DNA from 2 places in the Paenibacillus sp. J22R56 genome. Region 2 is predicted to be linked to the other one. Evidence: a T-box and tRNA genes for the amino acid it is inferred to sense, from the RefSeq annotation. Region 2 holds a T-box; the other holds one or more tRNA genes.
The links. A T-box is a leader RNA that pairs with one kind of tRNA and senses whether it is charged. The one in region 2 lies ahead of metG (methionine--tRNA ligase), so its partner is inferred to be a tRNA-Met.
Positions count from the first base shown of each region.

Region 1 (11,955 bases), on a different contig from region 2:
TCACGGCTTCTGGCACTCGATGGATACCCTTCGTGATAAGAACTCGCTTAATGAGCTTTGGAATAAAGGTAATGCTCCTTGGAAGGTGTGGAAATGATGGTTTCTTTTTGGACGGGGAAAAAGGTACTGGTTACGGGTCATACCGGCTTTAAAGGAAGCTGGCTTTGCGCGGTGCTGATGCATCAAGGGGCTCATGTGGTGGGCTACTCCCTCCCCGCTTCTACTACGCCCAATATGTCCGAATGCTTAGCACTTCCTATAACGTCAATTGAGGGCGATATTACGAACACTATTGCCCTTCAAGAAGCTTTGACGGAGCAAGAGCCAGACATTGTGTTTCATCTAGCTGCACAAGCATTAGTACGTGACAGCTATCGTGATCCGTTGAGTACATTCCATACCAATACTTTTGGCACAGCTGTCCTGCTGGATTGTATTCGAAGAGTGCCAGCTGCAAAGGTCATTATCAACATTACAACCGATAAGGTATACGAGAATAAGGAGTCTGCCGTAGGATACGTAGAAGAAGATCGTCTAGGAGGCTATGATGCTTACAGTGCGAGCAAAGCTTGCTCGGAGATCATTACGAATAGTTACAGGGATGCCTTCCTGACGCCGCTTGGCAAACGGGCTGCAACCGCCCGTGCAGGCAATGTCATCGGAGGAGGCGATTGGTCAACAGACCGAATCGTTCCAGACATTATTCGAAGTATGAATGCAGGTCGGCTTCCTATTCTGCGGAACCCCCACGCCATCCGCCCTTGGCAGCATGTATTGGAGCCAATATACGGTTACATTCAGCTCGCAGAAAAATTATGGCTGGATGCTTCTTACAGCGGGGCATGGAATTTCGGTCAAACGCTTGATCAAGGGATATCAGTCGGCCGATTAGCCGCTCTTCTAACACAGCATTGGGGTAACCTTCCTGCCTTTGAATATGACGACTGTGTACAGCCCCATGAAACGAATACACTGCTGCTTAATTCAACGAAGGCTCAACGGCTGCTTGGCTGGGAATCGAAGCTGACCTTCGACGATACATTGACATGGACAAGAGATTGGTACCACGCTTTCTATCAAGGAAAGGATATGCATGCCTACACATTCGAGCAAATTAGAAGATATGAGCAATTGGAGGTGAAACCTCTTGCCTAACTGCCGCTCCTGTCATCATTCGCTGCATCATCTGTTTGTTGATCTACGCACCTCTCCTTTATCCAATAGCTATCTACGGCCTGAACAATTGAATCTAGGCACTGCCTATTATCCGCTGCGTGTTTTTGTATGTGAGCAATGTTTGCTCGTGCAGCTCGAACAGTTTGAATCACCTCAGGATATTTTCGAAGAGTATGCTTACTTCAGCTCGTATTCTTCCAGCTGGCTTGCCCATGCGAAGCAGTATGTCGATACCATAATCCCGCGATTGTCACTTGACCACTCTTCCTTTGTCGTAGAAATTGCCAGTAACGACGGTTATTTATTGCAGTATTTCAACCCCCACTCCATTCCGATTCTAGGTATTGAGCCTGCGAAGAATGTTGCGAAGCAAGCGGAAGCAAATGGTGTTCCAACCGTATCGGAATTTTTCTCTTTGGCTTTTGCCAAGCAGCTTGTTGGGGAAAAGGGTACTGCCGATCTCATTATTGGCAACAACGTGCTCGCTCATGTTCCTGAGCTGCAGGACTTTGTTGCGGGATTAAAGGAACTTTTATCTCCTGCCGGAACGATCACCTTGGAATTCCCGCATTTGCTCCGATTAATGAAAGAAAATCAATTCGATACGATCTATCATGAACATTTCTCCTACCTGTCACTGCTGAGTGTTACACATCTATTTAGTCGATATGGCTTAACGGTCTATGACGTAGAAGAATGGCCCACACATGGCGGCTCCCTTCGGATCTTTGCCAAGCATGCTGAGCATGCAGCTCTAGCTGTCTCTCCTCATGTAGAGCGGATTCTCCACCAAGAGACTGCTTATGGTCTTCAAGATATGAGCACTTATTCCCGCTTCCCGCAGCAAGTTAAAGCAGTCAAGGAAGCAGTCTATAACTTCCTATTCCAAGCTTCTCGTGAAAACAAGCAGGTGGCCGCATACGGCGCTCCAGCAAAAGGGAATACCTTGCTCAACTATTTAGGCGTTGGAACAGACTACATTACCTACACCGTGGATAAGAACCCCTATAAGCAAGGGTTATTTTTGCCTGGCAGCCGTATCCCGATCTTCTCCCCTGCCAAGATACAGGAGACAAAGCCGGATTATATTATCCTTTTGCCATGGAATCTGAAAGACGAGATCGAACAGGAGCTGCTGTATACGCGTGAATGGGGCGCCAAGCTGGTCGTTTGTATTCCGAAGCTCGAAATCTATTGAGGGGGAACTTTATGCTGTTTCATGAAACCTCGCTTGAAGGTGTTTATTTGATTGAACCGGAGCAATTAACGGATAATCGAGGTTTTTTTGCCCGAGCATTCTGTAGGAATTTGTTCAAGGAACGTGGTCTCGAGGACAACTTCCAGCAATGGAGTATCTCGAACAATGTTCATAAGGGAACAATAAGAGGCATGCATTTCCAGAACCTCCCGTTCACCGAATCGAAGATGATTCAATGCATTCAAGGCAGCGTGTACGATGTGGTCGTCGATATCCGCAAAGGCTCGAAAACCTATAAGCAATGGGAGGCCTTTCAGCTTAGCGGAGACAAACATTCTATGCTCTATATTCCTCCCGGTTATGCGCATGGCTTTCAGACGTTACAGCCGAATTCTACTCTCTATTACCACATGTCCGGTATATATGATCCAACAGTACAAAACGGCGCCCGCTATGATGATCCTGCCTTTAACATTCAGTGGAAATACAAGGACCCCGTCATAAGTGAACGGGATGCTCACCTAGCGCCTTGGAGCGATGAAAATGCGCTACATCTCTGAGAAAGCTCAACTATCACCGCTTTGTGATCTCGAAACCTCGGTCCGCGGCAGCAAGCTTGTCATTGGGGACCATTCCATGATTGATGCTTTTGTCAAAGTGAAGTTTGCAGGTGGCAGCGGCGATATCCGGCTTGGTGAGCATGTCCATATCAATTCAGGATCTGTCCTTTACTCCGGAAACGGCATTACTATAGGCAATGATGTACGTGTTGCCGCAAACTGCACATTTGCCCCCGTTAATCATGCGTATCAGGAACGTGACAGGCTCATTCGGGAGCAAGGCTTCCTGCCAAGCAAAGGCGGCATCATTATTGAGGACGATGTATGGATTGGAGCTAATTGTGTGATTTTAGATGGAACTTATATTAAGCGAGGAGCGGTTATTGGAGCTGGCTCACTTGTCCGCGGTACATTAGAAGCCTACGGCATCTATGCAGGTAACCCGCTTCAGCTTAAAGGAAACCGCAAATGACAGGGAAAGCAACTGTTATAGGCGCAAACGGATTTGTTGGATCATACTTGACTGCCAAGCTGCTTTCGATGGGTTTTGAGGTCTATTGTCCGGAAAAAGGAGACTCGGCTGTTTACTCGCAGCCTTTAGGTCATCTCTTCTATTGTGCGGGGATTACAGCTGACTTCCGCTCCCGCCCTTACGATGTCGTCGAAGCGCATACCAGTTATATTAGCCGGCTGCTTCAACACGCGGACTTTGAGTCCCTTCTCTATTTATCTACGACACGATTGTATCAGCATGCGGCATCAACGAGCGAGGAAGCTAATCTGACTGTGAATTCCAATCACCGCGAGGATATATACGCCTTATCCAAGCTGCTAGGTGAATCAGTCTGTTTATGCTCGAATCGTGCCAATGTACGTGTAGCACGCCTATCCAATGTTGTGGGAGATGATTTCCGCTCAAGTAACTTTATCTATTCCGTTATGAACGATATTATGGCACAAGGCTCTGTCACCCTGCAGTCAACGCTAGACTCCGAGAAGGATTATGTGCTTATTCAAGACGTCGTTGACTCTCTCATTCATATTGCGTTAAGCGGCAAACAATTTATATACAACGTAGCAAGTGGTGTTAACCTGACGAATCAGCAGCTATTTGACGCTTGGAAGGAAGTCCGGCATTTTGAATATAGAATTCCCCCTTCTGCTGTCCGGGTTTACTTCGAGCCAATTGAGATCGTAAGGCTGCGCAGTGAATTCGGATACCATCCTTCTCCCTGTTTGCCGGTAATCCAACAGCTCATTACGAAAAATCCGTATCCTTGAGATGCGGATTTTTTTGCTATATCGCATGAATCTTCTTCTTTTGGTGCAACAATACGATTATTGGCTTCGTTATTATAGGTGCTATAGCAAATACTACACAAAAGGAGATTCGTTCATGAAAATAAAAACAGTACTATTATTGGCAGTATCGATGCTGCTTGTCTTTACTTTGGGACAATCCGTATTTGCCTTCAGTGATACCGGTAAAGATCCAAACCAATCAAAGATTGAAGCTCTGCAAAAACAAGGTGTTATTAAAGGCGAAAAAGGCGATAAGTTCAATTCGAACGGCAAGCTGACATACGCGGCAGGCATTACGCTGCTCGTCAATGGCTTCAATTTGAACATCGACAACATTCGTTTCATCAAAGAGCCTAAAGTATCCGATTATTACACAAACTTGAAAGACAATGCATGGTATTCCAAAGCGTTCATCATTGCTCAATATAACGGCATTGATGTACCTAAGAATGTAAAAGCTGATGACGTAATGACACGCGAGCAATTCGCCCATCATTTGTTCAAAGCGATTATGAAGCAAGGAGACTATGCCTTCATTGAGATGTTCATGACTCTTAATGATGAGAAAGATGTTAATAAGGATTACATGGACAGCATTCAAAAGCTGCTCATTTCAAAAATCGCTTCCCTCGATAAGAACAACAATTTCTATCCGAAAAAAGCGATCACTCGTAGTGATGCAGCAGCATGGCTCTATGATGGTATCCAATTCGTAAAAGACACGCCTACGATTCCTGCCTATCAGGAAATCCAAGACCTTAAATTAACCGTTACTTCTGTTAATAAAGACATTAACCAAGTAACGATTTCCGGCCAAGCACCACATCCGGGTTATGGCCTTAAAGTAACATCGATCAACTTCGTTGACGGCCAAGCGGTCATTCAAGTTGAAACGGTTCAGCCAGATCCGGACAAAATGTATCCACAGGTCATTACTGAAGTCAGCGCTACTACTTATGTAGATGCGGCTTACAAGCCTGTACTGGCTTCTGCTGAAGATGGCGTATCTTCATCTGACATCGCTGTAAGCAGCTCTGCTGTGGCTAGCTAAACAAGCTAAAAGCCTCCTGGTCACCTTTATGGTGGACCTAGGAGGCTTTTTTGTATTCCTTATTCCTCCGCCTGTTCAGGCAAAGCCCAGTCAATCTCCTTGCTGCCAATGCTGCGAAGATGTTCATTTACTTTCGAGAATGGACGGCTGCCAAAAAAACCTCTCCTTGCCGCAAGTGGACTAGGATGCGCAGAAGCGATAATCGGATGCTTGTCTGCATCAATAAATGCTGCTTTATCTTGGGCATGCTTGCCCCATAAGAGAAACACTACCGGCTTATCCCGCTCGTTCAGCAACTGAATCACCCGGTTCGTGAACCGTTCCCAGCCGATCTTCTGATGGGAGTTTGGCTGCCCCTCTTCGACGGTCAAAACCGTATTCAGCAGCAATACACCTTGCTTCGCCCATGTCTGCAGAGAGCCATGCTGCGGGATCGGGCAGCCAATATCTTCTCTCAGCTCTTTATAAATATTTCGCAGCGAAGGCGGAATGGCGATTCCCTGCTGTACCGAGAAACTAAGCCCATGTGCTTGCCCTGGTCCATGATAAGGATCCTGTCCAATCAGAACGACACGCGTTTGTTCATACGGCGTATACTGCAAGGCATTAAATATATGCTCGAATTTCGGATATACCGTCTTCGTTTGATACAACCCATCAAGCTGCTCCGCCATTAGTTTAAAATACGGCTCATCCATCTCAGGCTGAAGAAGCTCTGCCCAATCATTGTTCAGTTGAAATTCCATCTGTCTTCTCCCTTTACTTTCTCCCGAAGTCTGCGCGAATTTCTCCCCATTCTTCCGTGTTCCATTTCACAACTTTATTGGAGTACGTATTATTGCGCAGCCAATCAACTGCCCAGTCCGCAAGGTCCCAGATCTGCTTCGTAGAAGCATCTCTAACTAGAGTTGATGCGATCTTTTTATTGCGCAGCCAGCTAAGCGCCGTTCTCGAGTCACTGTAGATCGTCTGGCTGCTGCCTTGTTTCTTCAAATAATCCAACGCATGAACTACTGCGATAAATTCACCAAGATTATTCGTACCGTTCGGAATTGGTCCTACATAGAACAGGATATCGCCGGTTTGTGTATCTACGCCTTTGTATTCCACCGGACCGGGATTGCCTCTAGTCCCCACATCAACCGAAATACTGTTGTAATCGATCTCCTGCTCTTCTGCTGAAGCGGATGCCGACTTAGCGGCAAATGATGCTCCCTTGCTTTTGACAGCCGCAGCAGACGACGTAGACGCTCCTTTGCCTTGCCCCCAGTGGCTTTTCCAGCCCTCTTTATAAGCCGCTTCCGCCTTATCCTTGGATTCGAAAGATTTATATTTCGCCTCTGGATAACCGTTCACCTGCGACTGACACTCCGGCCAGCTCTTGTAAACACCCGGCTGCTTTCCTACCCATACGACATAATGTTTACTACCCGCCATCTAGGAACCACCTTTTCATTCAACATTGTCTTCCTATTGTAAAGGATACGAGGACAAGCATCCACTCCTACTTTATAAGCGGAATGCGCAATGTAAAAACCCCTTTCACCTGGCACAAGGCCAAGCAAAAGGGGTTTATCTTATGAAGCTATGTAGTTCAAGAAAATGGTGCCGAGGACGGGAATCGAACCCGTACGGTGGTCACCCACCGCAGGATTTTAAGTCCTGTGCGTCTGCCAGTTCCGCCACCCCGGCATTTTGTTTTGATGCTTCAAATGGTGGGCCCTGAGGGACTCGAACCCACGACCAATCGGTTATGAGCCGACCGCTCTAACCAACTGAGCTAAGGGCCCTCGTAAAACGCCACGATCACGTTTCAGACGAGTGGTTGGTTGCGGGGGCAGGATTTGAACCTGCGGCCTTCGGGTTATGAGCCCGACGAGCTACCGAGCTGCTCCACCCCGCGATATCCATTTGTTTAAGTCATCAAATTGAAATGGCGACATCAATTAATATACTATACACCTATATACTACGTCAAGCATTTATTTCTCTTTCGAGGAAAATATATGTACGATTCATTTTTAGGCTTATTGTTGTTCCCTCTCCAACATATCCTTAAACAAGAAAACGTACACCAAAACGGCCTTTTTTAGACTTGAATACTTCGATTTCCTGAGGGCATTCATAGCCGTACACCCACCAGTCATTCTCCATCCGTCTTACAAGACATCCTGCTTGAAATTTGGTTTCGTATAACCGTACCCAATATATCCATTTCATAACGAATCCCTCCTCGACACTTATATTGCCCAATTTTATTGCCCAAATTCGGAGAAATCAGCCAAATTGGGTATAATCAAATTATCGCAACTAGCGTAAACGGCTGCACCATTCTTAGGAGGGTGCATACGTTTCGCGAGTGAAATATAAGCACAGGATAGAGAAAACCTATAATTTCTTATATTTAAATGAAGGAGTTGATGAGTATGCTTTATGGTATTGCTGTATTTCCATCACAAGCCGTGCAGGATTTCGCCAACAGCTGGCGTATTCGACATGATCCCCATTATTCGATCATACCGCCGCATATGACTATCCGGGACAAAGAAGAACTTTCTGAGTCTCAGCTGCCGGCGATAACAGAGCATCTGGAAGCTGTCGCATCCCAGACGAAGCCGTTCCAAATCCGATATAACCGCGTCTCTTCCTTTTATCCGGCCAGTCATGTGCTGTATCTGGCACTTGAGGATCCGGCGCCGATGATTAAACTCCATCAAGCTGTATGCCAAGGTCCACTCGACGTACCGGCTCCAAACTTCGTCTACACCCCACACGTGACGATCGGGCAAAATATGCCGCCAGACGAGCTCCATGACCTCTACGGCAATCTGAGGATGTCAGAGGTTAATCTGACCTCAATAATTGATTCGCTGCATCTGCTGCGCAAGACGGTAAGTGGTGTGTGGCATGTTGATAAGACGTTCGCACTGCAAGGATAGATATGCACCATAACGAGAAAGAAGCCCAGCAGGATTTCTGCTGGGCTTCTTTTGCATTTTATCAACCGTCATTTAGAATCAGCCGACCGGTTTAACGTCTACCGCTACATCATCCAATGGCATTGGTTTGCCGCCACCGTCTATATTGCCAGTCGGGTTGTTCTTGATTTTCTCCAGTACAGCATTACCCTTCGTTTCCCATTCCTGCAGCGCTTCCTTCGCAGACATATCCCCTTTGGCCACCTTCTGGAACAGTTCATAACCAGGGGATTGCGCTTCCCAGATACCTGGCTTCTCACGCATCAGCTTTTCTGTATCCGTCGATTGTGGAGGAATCGGCTTCAATGTTGTGAAAGCATCGATATTGTAGCTCATGCCGTTTTTCGGTTTCAAATACTCTTTGCGTGCAACCAGCTCATACGTGCTGCGCGATTTCATTTCCGCCCATTCTGCGCTGTTCGTGAATTGAATGAAATCCCATGCATCATCAGCATTTTGAGCTTTTGCATTAATCCCCATCAGCTGGCTGAAGTAAATATTTCCGCCAATGCCCGGTTTAGATGTTTGTGTAGGCATCGTTACAACATCCCATTCAAATGGGTTGAAGTTTTTTATTTTGGAAGCATTGTTCATCGTGTTGCTCAGTTCATTCACATAGCCATATTCCCCGATGGTCATAGCTACTTTGCCATTCATGAACATATCGCCGCCAATTGGATTGTAGGAGCCTGGATTATCGGTTGTAACCTTTTGCTGCCAAGCGCTCATATCTTCCTGGCTTGGAGAGATCTTTTGTTTATACAGATCTGCTACCGTGTTCCATACCGATTCCCACTGCTCGTTATTCACAAGCATCTTCTCGCCTTTGTCATCCCACATTTTGAGCTGCAATGGAGCGCTGTACGTTTGGATATCGCTGAAGCCGTCGCCAGCCCAGCGGTTAATGGACAAACCAAATTTGCGGTCTGTGCCTTCACCGGAGGATACTAGCTTCGCTTTGTTAATGACATCTTCCCAAGTCATACCATCCACAGGCGGCTCAACGCCTGCATCTGCGAATAATTTTTTGTTATAGTAGAGCGCGGAAGAACTGAAAGTAGGCGTCAATGCGTAAATGTTATTGCTGTCGTCAGCTGACTTGATGCCATCCAGCACAGTTGGTACATAATCAGTCAGATCGAATTTGCTCTTCTGGATGAGCGGATCAAGCTGCTGCAGCAGATTATCTTGAATCAGACGGCGCAGCATGCTGTAATCCAGAATAACAACGTCAACTGGATTATCACCGGTAAGCATTTCCTTCATTTTTACAAAAGGATCCGGCTGTGGAGTCACGCCATCCGGTCCCGGTGTATCGTAGCGCTGCTCATTATAGTCAATCGCACTTACGATTTCGAAATCAATATTTTTATGCATCATTTCGTACGTATCGGTATACTGCTGGCGGACATAAGATTCGTTATCAGCTCCTCCGTACAGGACCCCAAGACGAAGCACATGTTTCTCTGCCGTGCTCTCTGAACCTTTGCTGCATGCCGCAAGAAGCGAAATAATCATAATTAGTGCCAATGATAAAAATGTTGTTTTAGACGCCCATTTTCTGTTCATTCGTTTCTAACCCCCCAGTGATTTAGGCGGCGAAATGATAATCCGCTCACCGTCAAATTCCATCGATGCCTTGTCTTTAATGTTTAATGCATTCAAGTACTCCTTGGGCACCTGTAATCGACCTACACGATCAACAACGACATATGCCTCATGAACGGCTTGAAGTCCTTTCTCTTCTGGCTCCTCACCTCCACCGGGAATCATATTCGGATTTCTTTTCAGAAATTCCGTACTTGTTAGACCATCACGTATAGCAACAACACGGTCTACCTTGCCTGCAAGGGTAAGATCATGAGTAACGATAACGATCGTAACTCCCAGCTCCTTATTAAGCTTACGGAATATGCCCATGATAAGATCGGAGGTTGCGGTGTCTACAGACCCCGTAGGCTCATCAGCGAGCAGAAGCTTCGGGCGATTACATAGCGAGATAGCAATAGCAACACGCTGCTGCTCGCCGCCTGAGAGCTGATGCAGCTTGTTATGCATCCGCTCCTTGAGACCAACCCATTCGAGAAGTTGTTTCGCATAAGTCCGGTCTACTTTACCAGAGAGCATCATTGGCATTTCAACGTTCTCTAATGCTGATAAATAAGGCAGCAAGTTACGTGCGTTGTTTTGCCAGATGAAGCCTACCGTCTCACGCTTGTATTTAACCAGATCATCCTCTGAGATTTTAAGCAAATCCCACGGTCCGACCTGAACGGAGCCTGCAGAAGGGCGGTCAAGTCCGCCCAATATATTCAGTAAGGTTGATTTCCCGCTGCCACTGTTGCCGATAATGGCCATCAGCTCGCCGTCTTCCACCTTCAAGTTAAGTCCTTGCAAAGCGACAACTTCCAAGTCATCACTCTTGTAAATTTTAACGAGTCCTTCGCATGTGATCATATGTTGTTACCGCTCCTCTCCCATTTTGACCGCTTGATGCACACGCAGCCTGCGGATATGCAGGAAGAGCAGCACTGCTCCTGTGACCATCATAAATCCAACTACTGCATATAACTGATTGGTATCTTTCGAGTCGAAGACAACCCGGAATGGTGGTACGGTATCTGCTACATTTTCCGCAGTTTGCAGGAATGGCAGGAAGATAAGGCTCGTAATTTTGCCTATCAGAATACCTAGACCAATTGAAAGACCCGCCGTAAACAGCTGCTCCAGCAATAACATGCCGGTCAACTGCCTTCGGGACAGTCCCATCGCCCGCAGTACACCAAATTGTACGACACGTCCCGATAGGTTAAAGAACCAATACAAGACATAACCGGTTAAAGTAACGATGACCGAGACTAGGAAGCCAAGGCTTAGAATTCCGAATACGCCGCCTCTTGTTGGAAGTTTCGATTGGGTAATCAGCTCCGATCGAACATCTTTCACGTTAGCAATCTCGATACCTGCCTTCTGCAGCTCTTCTACAATTGGAGCGACTTTTGCATCCGGCTTCATCTTCAGCCATACCTCGTAAGGCATGATTGGAAGCTGGTCATACAGGTAATCAAGATTTGTGATAACAAACGGCGACTGATCCGGGTATTGGGTCGGCCAATAAGGCAGGATGCCTACCACGACGAAATCCAGCATACCTTCCGAGAAACCAACAGAGATCAGATCACCAGTCTTAAGCTGGTATTTTGTCGCCACATTTGATGGGATAAGTGCTGCTTGCTCGTACATGCCTAAATAATTCAAATAATTGTAAGGATGAATCGGGAACAAATCACTTCGGAACCATGCAACCTTAGCGAAATCAACATTGTCGATTCCCATTACAGTGCCTTGGCCGATTGATTTCCCTGATACAACAACATTGCCTTTCGTCTGCAGGACACGTGCCGCAGCTTCTACGCCCTCCAGCTTACGGAATACTTCAAATGGTGGTTCATTATATAAGATCTTGGTTGGGACCGGCTGCTGGCCGCCTCCGCCGCCAGCACCTCCTCCTCCACCAGATCCACCGCCAGTGCCACCACCGCCGCTTCCTCCACCATTTCCGCCGCCATTGCCATTACCTCCGCCACTTGGCTGAGAGACCTCAACGGTGCCTTCCCATACCGTCTGAACTGTCACATCCGAACCATATTTGTATAACGTCCGTTCTGTTGAGTTAAGGTCAATCGTCCG
Region 1 is NZ_JBWDNV010000007.1:292,659-304,613, forward strand. It holds gene rfbF (glucose-1-phosphate cytidylyltransferase) at 1-97, shown strand, start outside; gene rfbG (CDP-glucose 4,6-dehydratase) at 94-1,155, shown strand; gene AC0YNT_RS18470 (methyltransferase domain-containing protein) at 1,148-2,374, shown strand; gene rfbC (dTDP-4-dehydrorhamnose 3,5-epimerase) at 2,386-2,934, shown strand; gene AC0YNT_RS18480 (acyltransferase) at 2,918-3,406, shown strand; gene AC0YNT_RS18485 (NAD-dependent epimerase/dehydratase family protein) at 3,403-4,215, shown strand; gene AC0YNT_RS18490 (S-layer homology domain-containing protein) at 4,331-5,287, shown strand; gene AC0YNT_RS18495 (uracil-DNA glycosylase) at 5,347-6,033, opposite strand; gene rnhA (ribonuclease H) at 6,047-6,724, opposite strand; tRNA gene AC0YNT_RS18505 (tRNA-Leu) at 6,891-6,979, opposite strand; tRNA gene AC0YNT_RS18510 (tRNA-Ile) at 7,001-7,077, opposite strand; tRNA gene AC0YNT_RS18515 (tRNA-Met) at 7,114-7,190, opposite strand; gene AC0YNT_RS18520 (hypothetical protein) at 7,343-7,507, opposite strand; gene AC0YNT_RS18525 (2'-5' RNA ligase family protein) at 7,714-8,226, shown strand; gene AC0YNT_RS18530 (ABC transporter substrate-binding protein) at 8,305-9,834, opposite strand; gene AC0YNT_RS18535 (ABC transporter ATP-binding protein) at 9,841-10,722, opposite strand; gene AC0YNT_RS18540 (ABC transporter permease) at 10,729-11,955, opposite strand, start outside.
Region 1: it has a tRNA-Met gene. The T-box ahead of metG (methionine--tRNA ligase) is inferred to sense a tRNA for this amino acid. The anticodon was not compared.

Region 2 (11,955 bases):
GTCGCGGCTTGCAGTGCCCCTGCTTCATGGCTCGAATACTCGATCTTTGCCGGAAGTGGTTCTTGAATACGTGGACTAATAGGTACGCTTAAGTCGATCAGCTTCATCTTTTATTTCTCCCTTGTCTCCCGAATTTCAAACCCATTATACCATATTGCTCCAATTTCAAGATCATATGATGGACAACGGAACTGCAATCATTGGTTCTGTCTAAACACAAAAAAAGCCGCGATTTACGCGACCTTAATTCGTTGTTATATCTGATCAGCTTTTCTCGTCTGCATCCCATCGATGTCTGAACTTCGTGAGATTGGGGTGAGCGTCCGGCGGCGGTTCGGTTATGATTAGACGAAGCTTTCCGATCCACTCCTCGAAAGAACTAAACGAGGCGAATGCGTTTGCCGTTTCTGGCGATACATATAGGAACAGTGGCTGCGGATAGACATCCATCAAATGACGGATAGCTGCTTCAATAGGTGTGTACTTCTTCCGTTTACCCTCCCAATTTTCCACGGTAATCGCGCCATCGTCTCCACTTTCCCGACGCCAATCAAACAAGCGATCTTCTCGCATGTAGTAAGGCTCAATCGGACGTTTCCACATTCGTCTTGCCGTTTCCTCATGCAAGGGATATAGAACAAGCTTCGCGAACGACCGTGCTTTTGCCAATGCCGCTGCATGTGTCAGCTGTTGCTCCGTTACATCCTGGAACGTATCGTAATACACCAGCGTTCCTTTCCCTGAATGGGAGTCCTTTTCCTCAACGTAACCAAACGGCACTTTACGGACGCCTCGATCCATAATATCCCTCCAAGCCTTTATTGCCTTCTAGTATACCCGAAAGAAGCCGTTATCTCTACAACGCCTATCGTGCAGCAATTATAATCCTAGATTTTCAATTCGATTCTGAAAGCTGATTATATTGTTTATGGTTGTTATAATTTGTGAATTCTGAAGCTGATCCAGTGCGAGATGACCGTTAGCCAGCGCTTGATTAATCTCTTGTAACAATTCTTTGTTTTTATCAACCAATTGTTGATGTAGATCTTTCGCAATCGAAGGGGCGTCGATCAAATTAAATTGTTCGATTTCCTTTTTTAACGACATTAATTGATCTTCAAGCTTTTGCTTGGTTTCAGGATTCGTGGCAGCATCTTGAATCATTTGTGGTGCTTGTTCTGCAAAATTAGTAAGTGTATTTATATGTTCTGTAGCTTGATCTACATACTGTAAGGAGTTGTTTGCTTCTTGTAAGAAAGTACACGCACTTAACATCATTGTCGAAAGAACCAATAATAGTATCATCAATCGTTTCATACAATTATCTCTTCCCTCCTGTTCGTTTGAATACCCTTTACGTATTGCAAGAAAAAGGGTTTCATGAACACACAATGTACTAAAGCTTCATCCTTTCTGCTTCTGTTTCTCTAATAAACTTGTTTCTTCTTCAATTCGACTTATGTCTATACGATCGAAAAGGATCTTTATGTTGTGAACTTTACGGTTAGCTGGGACGGAAATCAACTTCCACTCCGGTTGGTCAAGGGTTAGAAACTTTCTAATTTCTTCACAGGAGAAAGGAATAAACGGGTTTAATAATTGAGACAAATTCGCGATAATCTGTACGCACGTATGCAAAGTATACCCACATGCTGTCTTGTTCTCTTTGATTTGTACCCATGGTTTTTGTTCATCAAAGAATTTATTTGCTCCGCGGACAAAAGTGAAAATGAGCTCAATCGCCTCTTTAAGATGACCTGCTTCTATTAAGGCCCCAGTCTTTAGATACCATTCCTCTATTGTTCTCTTCCATTCCTCATTAAGATTCCCCTCTGGTACGAATCCCTCAAATGATTTGTCAATGAAGGACAATGTGCGATTAACAAAGTTCCCGAATGCGCCAAGCAATTCCCCATTATGGCTATGGATGAACTCTCTCCATGAAAAGTCAGTATCCCGGTTCTCAGGACCATTTGCTATTAGAAAATATCGAATAGAATCTGGCTGATAGCGGCTTAGAATGTCCGGTACCCATACGGCCCAGTTATGACTTGTCGAAAACTTTTTCCCTTCTAATGTCATATACTCACAGGAAATAATTCGATCAGGCAAATGCAAATCCCCTGCTCCCAAGAGAAGTGCTGGCCATACTACAGTATGGAAAGGGATATTATCTTTACCATGTACGTAGTAAGCCGTTGTCTTATCCTTGCCCGAAAGCCAGTACGGTTCCCAGCTGCCTCCTGTTTCTGCAGCCCACTGCTTACTCGCGGATAAATATCCACTGACTGCCTCGATCCATACATAGATCTTTTTATCTTGAAACCCTTCAACGGGAACATCTACACCCCATGTCAAATCCCTGGTAACCGCACGATCTTGAAGTCCTTCGTTCAGGTATCTGCTTGTTAGACGTACCGCATTCTCTTTCCAGCCTGTAGCGTTGTCCACATATTCGGTTAATACATCTTGGAACCCAGAGAGTTCAAGATAATAATGCTCTGTAGGGCGCTCAATAGGTGGATTTCCACAGATCTTGCAAATCTTATCTGACAGGTCGGCTGGATCTAACAAGGTCGAACAATAGTCACACTGATCACCTCTCGCACGGTTTCCACAAACCGGACAAACACCTTCAACGTAACGATCTGGCAAAAATCGTTGATCTGTTTCACAAAAGGTTTGCAAGATTTCTTTCTTGTACAAATATCCATTGTTCAATAGCCTTAGAAACAGTTCTTTAACGACTTGATGGTGAAATGCCTGATCCGTACGCGTGTACAAGTCATAAGTAAACCCCAGCTTCTTGAAACACTCAGTAAACTCCTGATGAAATCGATCCGCAATATCTCTTGGTTTCACACCTTCTTTAATCGCCTGAACAGCGACTGGTGTCCCGTGACAATCACTCCCAGATACATACAAGACGTTTCTACCCTTTGAGCGAAAATAACGTGCCAGTACATCACCCGGCAGCAAGCTTGCCAAACGTCCCAAATGCAATGAACCATTAGCGTAAGGCCATGCTCCGCCAATAAAAATATTTTCCATTTTTACGCCTCCTTTTTTTGGACAAACAAAAAAGCCCTCATCCCCGAAGGGACGAGAGCTATGCTCACGTGTTACCACCCAATTTTATTAATGCTTTACGGCATTAACCTCTTCAGGTACGACGCTATCGCGTTTATACCCTAGCACAGTAACGGGTGCGGGTTCCGGCGCAGCCTACATCCACAAAGTGGGTTCGATGCGCAGCTCAGAGACCATGTTCCCACGATTATTCTTTACCCCTTTTCAGCAACCGGGGCTCTCTGTAAAAGACCTTATCATGGTACTCTTTCTCGTCATAGCTATTGTTCAGAATATTCGATTAAATGGAATTTTACTGGATATGATTTCCTAAGTCAAGGGTCAAATAACTCCTCTATTGCTGAGATACCCATTCATAATGAATATCAGGTAAATTTTCTTCATTTTCATGTCCTCTGGCAATCACTTTAAATCCATGCTTTTCATAAAATCGCTGCGCATTATGATTGACTTCAAAGGTATATAAGCGTAATTTGCCATTCGAGTTTTCTTTAGCTTTATTAAGTAACGTTTCGCCTATACCTATTCCTTGATAATCTACATGAATATATAGCTGGCTTATTTCACTCTTATTAAATGCAATAATTCCAATGACTTGATCATCCATCAACACTAATTCGACTTGAAAGTGCAAGGGCAATATATGATTTATAAAATAAATGTGATCTTCAACAGGACGGACTTCTTTCTGCCCAAGTGCTTTCTCCTTACTAGCGCGCCACATTGTCACGGTTTGCTCAGCATACTTGGGGTCATAGGGAGTAATTATATAGTTCACTGAAATCCCTCATTTCACATTTAAGTTCAATAAGAAATCTCTTGTAACTTGATACGCATCGGTCCATCCCATTTTCGCGTAGAACCGCAGCCCATCAAGTCCCTTGAAATAATAAGCACCGGTTAAGCGCTCCTTGAAGTTAGGAATTACGATATTGGCTTTCTCTTGATGGTCTTGATATGCCTTAATTATCTCATTCCAGGGCATATGCCGATCAAGAATGGCGAGGTCAACGAGGTAATCACCGTATATGCAATTGCCGTCTATGATACTAGTAATACGTTTGCCATCCGATAAAATGTTCCATTGGTGAAAATCCCCGTGTACAAAGTTCCTATGCAGTTCGTTATATGGAATGTATGCCGTTAAACGATTATAGATCTCTTGAAAAACGTCTTTTTCCAAACAAGATGTTTGAAAGAGTTCATGCCAGTTCTCCCAGAACGTTCCCGTCTGATCCTCCGCATTAAAAGCAACTACAAAGTCCTTCCAAGATGCATAGGCTCCGTTGCCGTCTGGCCCGATCCATCCGTACCCTTTTGTTGCCCCAACATTCACCTCTGCCATTCTCGTCATTATACTGATAAGTTCCGGTAACTGATGGATTTGTTCTTCAACCGTGCATTCGGCGAGATTACGCCCGTCCATCCGCTCCATGATTGCGTATGCTAATTGGTCGATTTTCCCCAGTGCCAAACATTTAGGAAAAGGTATGCCTTCGCTAGACAACAAATTCGAGACAAATCGTTCTGTCTCATACGCTCCTTCTAGGTCACTGAATTTCACGACATAGCCTTTGCCATCAAGGGTGAAGGAAAACACATTGCTCAAGTTCCCGCCTGCCAGTGGTGTAATCTCGGCTGCACCAGGTCCAAGATGTTTCTGTAACACGTTCTCAATTTCACTCATAGCCAAACTTGGTTTCATATAAGCCGTCATCGTTCCAGCTCCCGTTCTCCAAATGATTTGGTATCATCTCACTCATTATTATTAAAATTATAGCATTATTGATTTGAAGAAAACGGTTATAACTAAACTATCCCTTTGGGGTATAGGATGCGAAAATCAAACAGGCTGCCGTTATGAACGGCAGCCTGTTAATTAATCTATGTTTATTGTTTATTTACGAAAAGACTGAGCTCCACCCAGGCTTTGTTCGGCAATCTCGACTAAACGCCGAGTAATTGAACCGCCAATCTTCCCTGCATTATACGTTGTTAAATCTCCGTTATAACCATCTTGCGAGAACTGAATACCAAGTTCAGAAGCCACTTCGAATTTCAAACGATCTAATGCTGCGGATGCTTGTGGTACAAGTAACGAATTCTTAGCCATTGATAAACCCTCCTGGTGTGAAGTGATTTGTGTTGCTGAAATTAATTTCTCCATAATAAACTAAAATATGCAAAAATCTTTTAAGGATAAAGTTAACTGCACCGCGAGATAAAAGTCGGATCATATTTGCTCTTTAGAAACTTATTAATTGTAAATACAAACTCAACTTTTCTAGAATAAATAGGAATTTCACCATTTGTGCTGCTATAACTCGCGCAATCCCAATGAATCGCAAAAATCTTTACGATGTTTATAAATTCCGGTTCCAGGACATAGAGCGTATAGGTATCCTTGTTATTGATGACTTTTCGGTCTTTTTCGATTAAGGCAATTTGCTTTTCTCCCTCATAAATACAGAGGAAATGCCCGTCTTTTCCTTTTCCAACCTCATACCCTTGAAAATTCCGATCTCCAAGATTTAATCGGGTTTCGATATAACCAAAGATGAAGAACCCTTCTTTATGATTGTAGATTTCTCCATGCTCTAACTTATATAGATCTCGTTTCCCGCTGAACGTACTGGATGATTGTTTCATTAGACCTGGAATCTCTATGTTAAAGAAGCCGGAACGCTCAACTAAAAACGCCTCTAGTTCATCCTCATCCTTAAGCAATATGTATTTCTTTCTAGCGGTTTGCTCAAGTCTTAGTCTCAATGTTCCTGCCCCCTCTTGTATGTCTTGATAAACTCATTAGCCAGATTTCAAAGTGATTCAGAACATATGTTCTATTGTGATTATAATCCAAATATACGAGGAAGTTCAACAAAATAAGCTGCCGTTATATCAGCAGCTTATTTTTAATAGAGAATATAATTCTGCTAGAAATCCATTACCCTCTTGATACCGGCTCCCAAATAGCTTCCGTCCCGGATTCTAAAGATACAATGGCACCGGATTCAACAAGCTTTTCGACATCTCCGCAAGTCAACTTCCATGTGTCGTAATGCGGATAAATCGCTGACAAATCAACTTCGAAGGATCGAGTTTTCGAGCCAAGATTCGTCAGGCGGAAGGCGTTCTCTTCATATTCATAGCTTAACTGGAAACCAGACTGTTCAAGCACGACTTTTCCTGTGTCCATTAATCGCGGAGAGATCAGCAGGTCAGCCTCGAACGTCTGACGAATGCCCAGGAATTCATGGATAAGAACCCATGAGTACACACAAGGATATTCATAATAATGCGCAGCGCCATGCCAATTTTTATCGTCCATGTAATAGATATAGTTCATGTCGTAACGCTCACCCATGACGTAGCCTTCTGTTGCCGCTTGCTCCGCCACTCGCATCAATTGTCCAAGCAGTACATTCCCATTCTTTTTCCATGACCAGAACGCTGCATCCCAACACCAATAGCGGCCGGCCGCGCACAAATCATATGGCCCGCCGTCTCCAATCTCTGAATCCGTATACTGATCGATATGAGCGGCTAAGAATGTAGGGAAACGCTGGAATTGATCGATATGTTCATCCACCAACGCCAAGATGCTCTCCTCTTGTTCCTTCGAAGTGTGGCCGAATAGAACGGGAAGGATGTTAGCAAGCAAATGGATATGATCGTGCGAATCTCCATTCCGATCGACCCAGTCTACGAATCGATTATTTATTTCATCCCAATAGCCCATCGGCAGAGGTTTCGCTACGCTATTCCCAAGTAGAATGGCAATATTCTTGTAATGTGCCTCTTTCTCATCTCGCCACAAACGACGCTCTAATTCGGCCAGCAAGTTGAATGAATGAGCAGCCAGTACCGTTGCAAACGTCTCCCGGCCGTCCTTAATCACTTGATCCTCGTAGTAGACATCGGACCAGAGCCTGCCATGTCTGTCAATCTGATCTTCAATGCACGAAGCAGCACCTTCCAGGTCTTTGATATGTTGACGCAGCCAATCCATATTTTTCGTAGCGGCGCAATAGAGCCATGCAGCTTCGAGCACTTCTACGTTACCCGTAATTAGAAACATGATCGCGTTCTCCGAACCGTCGAGACTACTGCGGCGCACGTGATATTCTCTAGCTCCACTCGGTTGAACAGCACAAGGATTACGCCAAAGTCCTTCAGGATCTTCTCTCATCATTCGAAGCTGGAGTTCAATCATTCGGCGAATGACATCGTAATCCAGTTCGTTTCCCCAAGCCAAACGCCCTTTTATTTGAAATTCATGATCGACGTCTGGATAAGTACCGCCGTACATCGACTTTAAGGTGCTGAGAACGTAACCTTCCGAATCCGGATACTCCGATGCGCGCGTCCTTTCGACGACTGAAGGCAGCATCGTTCCCCAGTAAAGCGCAGCAAGAGTATGAGCCAACTTCTCTCCGTGTTCGAATTCCAAACTGAACCGCTTTCCGAAGCTATCTGCATGAGGTCGGCTTTCATAAGCAATTAGTTCACATGATTCAGCAGCTACACGAACAGTTATAGTCTCATGAGTATGAGTCAAAATGATATCCCCATCGGTTCTGATCAGCCATGAGCTATCCGTGGAATCTGGATCGACTGGAAGCACCCAAGCATATTCCCTGCCAGTGATCGTCCGATGCTCCGCGTCCATAGGAAGGACGTACCATTCCATATTACGATCCAATACAAAAGACGGCCCTTGGTCCATCTCGAGCTCGATCGGCTGTTCGTATTGGATTGTTAGTCTCCAAGATCTTTCATCCAATTGCTTGCTTGATGCTTTGATTTTCTTAATGAGAGCGCTTTCCAAATTCGAGACTGTCACTGCGTGACACCTTCCTTTTACCGAGTAGTAGAATTTCTGACACTTTACTATTTAGGAAGAATGCATATAACCCTATATACATTCGCATTAAGTCAGGTGAATTCCTTCTCGATTTGGTCAGCATCTATCGTGTCTACATTCAGCCATTCTTCAGCTCAACCGAGCTGAAGATAATGGCTGTTCTTTTCAGAACGAGATAGAACTGAGAATCCTATGGACTGATAAAATAAATGAGCAATAGGATTGTCCGTCTTCAATACAAGCATTTGATAGTGATTTCTTGCATCAGCAATAACGAAATCCATTAACATTCGACCTATTCCAAATCGTCGTACATTTGGCGAAACATACAGCCTACGAACTCGCCCTATTTCTTGCCTATCAGAGTATGGATCTTGATTCAAACCGCATACTCCTACGATTTTATTACTATTTATAGCGATAAAGAGTGCTTCCCCCTCCTTATCAAATCTGTTTGTTCCATCCTCATATTCGGTTATTAGCCGAGTGAGGTTACGATGTCCCTCACTCCTGCTTTCTTCAACCAGCTGCATTAACGTATTGGGGTCTATTTGATTTACTTTAGTAATTATAAAATCATTCATAAAACTTCAACTCCCCTGTTCGTCTGCCTCGGCAGCATTCAATTTCTCGATAATTCTACGCTTCCGGTACATCATTCTACCTGTTTCAGTGACATCTTGGAGGGTTGAACGATTCAGATAGGCACCGAACAGAATGCCTGCAATCGGGATCAGTTGAGCTATCTTTTTCCATCCAAAGTTATCCCGGTAAGTAAGCATGACCTCGCGCCAGCCTTGGAGCTGGGACATAACCTGTGCACTTTGCTCATTGGAGTGGAACGCAGCAAGATCCTCCAGAATGGCCTTCTTGCCAACGATGTCAGAGGAGGAAAACTGCAGACATTTCACAATAAAGATACGCTCAGATTTTTCTGTCGGGTCATACCCGTAGCTAATCGCTATCTCCTGTAGTGCTTTAATTGAAATGCCTAGTAGGAGTGGAATGTCGATGGCAAGAGTGAAAATGCCTCCAATTCCCGTTGTAGCTCCTTGCACAGTCGCCGTGTTGCTGCTTGATTTCGTAATGCTGTTGGCCATCTCATCCATTCGGCTGAGCGGCAGCTGTCCGATCCGATTTAAATCCATCTCAGAATCACGATCTTCATTCGGGAAAAATATGCGATACATCTGTTCCTTACTAATCAGATAACGTCCGCCACTTTGCACGTAGCTTCCGAGCTCATCCAGCGCCAATCCTATTTTATCCTGAATAAACTTGGGGGTGAGCCGGTCAAGAATGGCAAAAGGCAGCCTGCCGAGCTTTTCCCAGAAAAAGAGATCCTTCTGGTCCTTTTCCCATTGTTCAATAAGTCTTAATTCCAATCTTAAAGTGTTTATGTCTTCTGTTCTTGTCATGATAGTTAGACTCCTCGCTGGAATATTTCCTTTAGCCTTACATACTGTAAAAGGTATCAATACGTTTCATAAAATGCTCCATTTTGTCCCTATTGCTGGAAATAAGAAAACCGCCAATAGGTGGCGGTATGGTCGTGGTGTTATTTAGTTATTTCCAATTATCTCATTTGGTACAAGTGAAACAGCCCGTATGATAGCTTCAGGGTGGAGCTGCTTCATGATCTGCTTCGCTTCCGCAATATCCTCTGCTCTAACATTTCTATAAAACACTACTCCATTGGTGTCCTGATACTCCACTGAAAAATCAATTTGTTCATTCTCCACATTTGCCACCTGTAAATTCCTCCTCATAAATAATCTACCCGGTACTTCTTCTCAAGATAAGCGTACTCATTGTCTGTATGTTCGTAAGTCCTAGGTTGAATGATTATGAATTCATCTGAATTAGACTCTTCTGCAGCAAGGTTTCTCAGCTCTTTCACACGTTCAATCACCTGTAGGTCAAGTTCTAAAGTTTCCTCCAGCTCCTCCTCTGAGACGAAGTGAAGAGAGATATCCTTGCTGAACTGCCTCCATTGGTTTTCTCTATCTTGAAAGCATAAAGTAACAACGATACGAGCCTCATCAATGTCAACAGCAGTTTTTGTGTATAGCTCCAAGAGGATATCTGTTTCGTGCGACAAATTTACAAGAAAACAGTATTTTCCATTGTCCAGATAGCCATTCAGATTTGCTGCTCGATACAGTCCACTCGGGAGCTCTATGGTAACTTCTGCTTTTTCTATAGTCACTAATTCCTCGGATAAGAACTGGATCCACAAATGGTTCATCCCGTCTTCTTGTTCCATTATTGATTTAGCCATCCGCAGATTAAGCATCAATTCTTATCCTCCCTCAAAAGCTGGGAAACAGAATCAATGACTTTTTGTTTTAATTCAGCGGAAATTCTGGGACTTACTGTGATTGCGACATCTTCCGTTATAGTAAGAGTTTCGTTCTCCAAGATCCGATTCGGATTATACAGATGCATCTGCTGCCCAATCTTCACTACTTCTTCTATCGAGAGTATCATTAATTTTTCTTGTATAGACGCCAGTGTTTCTCCCGTTCTTGTTAAGGTTATGATGGCTCGAAAAAAGTGAAGGTGCTTTTCCGTGTACACCCTCTTATTCCCCACTAGCTCCAGAGGCGGTACCATTCCAATTTGAGTGTAGTATCTAACCGTTCTCAAATTCATTCGAGTGTCATCCTGTAGAAGAATCTCTGAGATCTGTTTTGCAGTGTAGCCGCTCATGCGATCACTCCTCTATTACAGTTAAGTGTATTGTGTACAGTTTACTGTAACGTAAAATAATCGTCAACAAGATAAAATGTCTTGTTGTCCGAAAGCATACGAAAAAAAGATGGCTCCATAATAGAACCATCTTTTCTCCCTAATCATATGTACCTCTACTAAAGAACAGCTGCCTTGCCGCCATCAATATTGACCGATGTACCTGTTACGTAAGAAGCAGCTTCTGATACGAGGAATGTGATGACCTTCGCGGCTTCCTCTGTGCGACCGATTCGTCCGAGCGGAATGTCGTGACGTGGATCGGCTGCGAATTCGTCCCAAGTCAGGTGAGGCGCCGTTGCCTGCCACATTCGCTCGATCTGATCGCTTCGGATCAGTCCGATGCAAACCGCGTTCACGCGTATACCATCAGGTGCTAGATCCTTGCTCATTGCTTTGGTCAGCGCCAGTCCGGCTGCACGACTGACTGAAGTTGGCAGCGATGAGCCTGAAGGTGTCTTCCCGCCAATCGCTGTGACATTAACTATCGCTCCTCCCCCTTCCTGACGTAAAAACGGCAATGCTGCACGTGTAAAATGTACCGCGCCAAATAGCTTCAAATCCAAATCTGCTGACCATGCAGCAGCGTCTACTGCTTCAAACGGCTTTGCTGCCGAAGTGCCTGCGTTGTTCACCAGGATATCGATACCGCCAAATCGCTCAGCAATCGCCGCTACCGCGCTAAACACCTCTTCTTCAACAGACACGTCAGCCACGATAATGAACGGCTCTATACCAGTCTTCGCCGCGATCCTCTCTGCAGCTTCCTTTAGCGGTCCCTCACTCCTAGCAACAAGAGCTACTTGGGCTCCTTCGGATGCTAGCAGCATCGCTGTCTGGAAGCCGATACCTTTACTGCCGCCCGTAATGATGGCTCGTTTTCCTTTAATCCCTAATTCCATACTATTCAAACACTCCTTTACAGGTGGATTTTTACCGTATCAAATAATCCTCTGCCAATCAAGTTTGCCGTAACCGGCTTTAGTCCGATTTCTCGGGACCAGACAGACAATTGACCGACATGATGGATCTCATGGGCAATTACATGCCGCATCACTTCGCCGTATTTATGGGGTACCCGTTCCCCTTCATCGGTGATATCAATCATAATTTTGTCTTCCAGGCTGTCATTCCACTCATAGACAAATGATGCGAGCTCCTCATGGCAACGCGCGGAAAAATCGATGATATGCTGTAAGCTGGCCACTTGCTCGAATGGCGGGATTTCAATCGCCTTTTCTTGTATTCCG
Region 2 is NZ_JBWDNV010000006.1:115,092-127,046, forward strand. It holds gene AC0YNT_RS15500 (cyclase family protein) at 1-107, opposite strand, end outside; gene AC0YNT_RS15505 (hypothetical protein) at 265-801, opposite strand; gene AC0YNT_RS15510 (DUF6376 family protein) at 880-1,317, opposite strand; gene metG (methionine--tRNA ligase) at 1,405-3,051, opposite strand; T-box leader at 3,096-3,357, opposite strand; gene AC0YNT_RS15520 (GNAT family N-acetyltransferase) at 3,425-3,814, opposite strand; gene AC0YNT_RS15525 (aminoglycoside phosphotransferase family protein) at 3,878-4,807, opposite strand; gene AC0YNT_RS15530 (alpha/beta-type small acid-soluble spore protein) at 4,988-5,203, opposite strand; gene AC0YNT_RS15535 (hypothetical protein) at 5,296-5,859, opposite strand; gene AC0YNT_RS15540 (glucosidase family protein) at 6,035-7,933, opposite strand; gene AC0YNT_RS15545 (GNAT family N-acetyltransferase) at 8,089-8,538, opposite strand; gene AC0YNT_RS15550 (EcsC family protein) at 8,545-9,372, opposite strand; gene AC0YNT_RS15555 (hypothetical protein) at 9,517-9,705, opposite strand; gene AC0YNT_RS15560 (hypothetical protein) at 9,720-10,253, opposite strand; gene AC0YNT_RS15565 (MerR family transcriptional regulator) at 10,250-10,666, opposite strand; gene AC0YNT_RS15570 (SDR family NAD(P)-dependent oxidoreductase) at 10,825-11,607, opposite strand; gene AC0YNT_RS15575 (DinB family protein) at 11,625-11,955, opposite strand, start outside.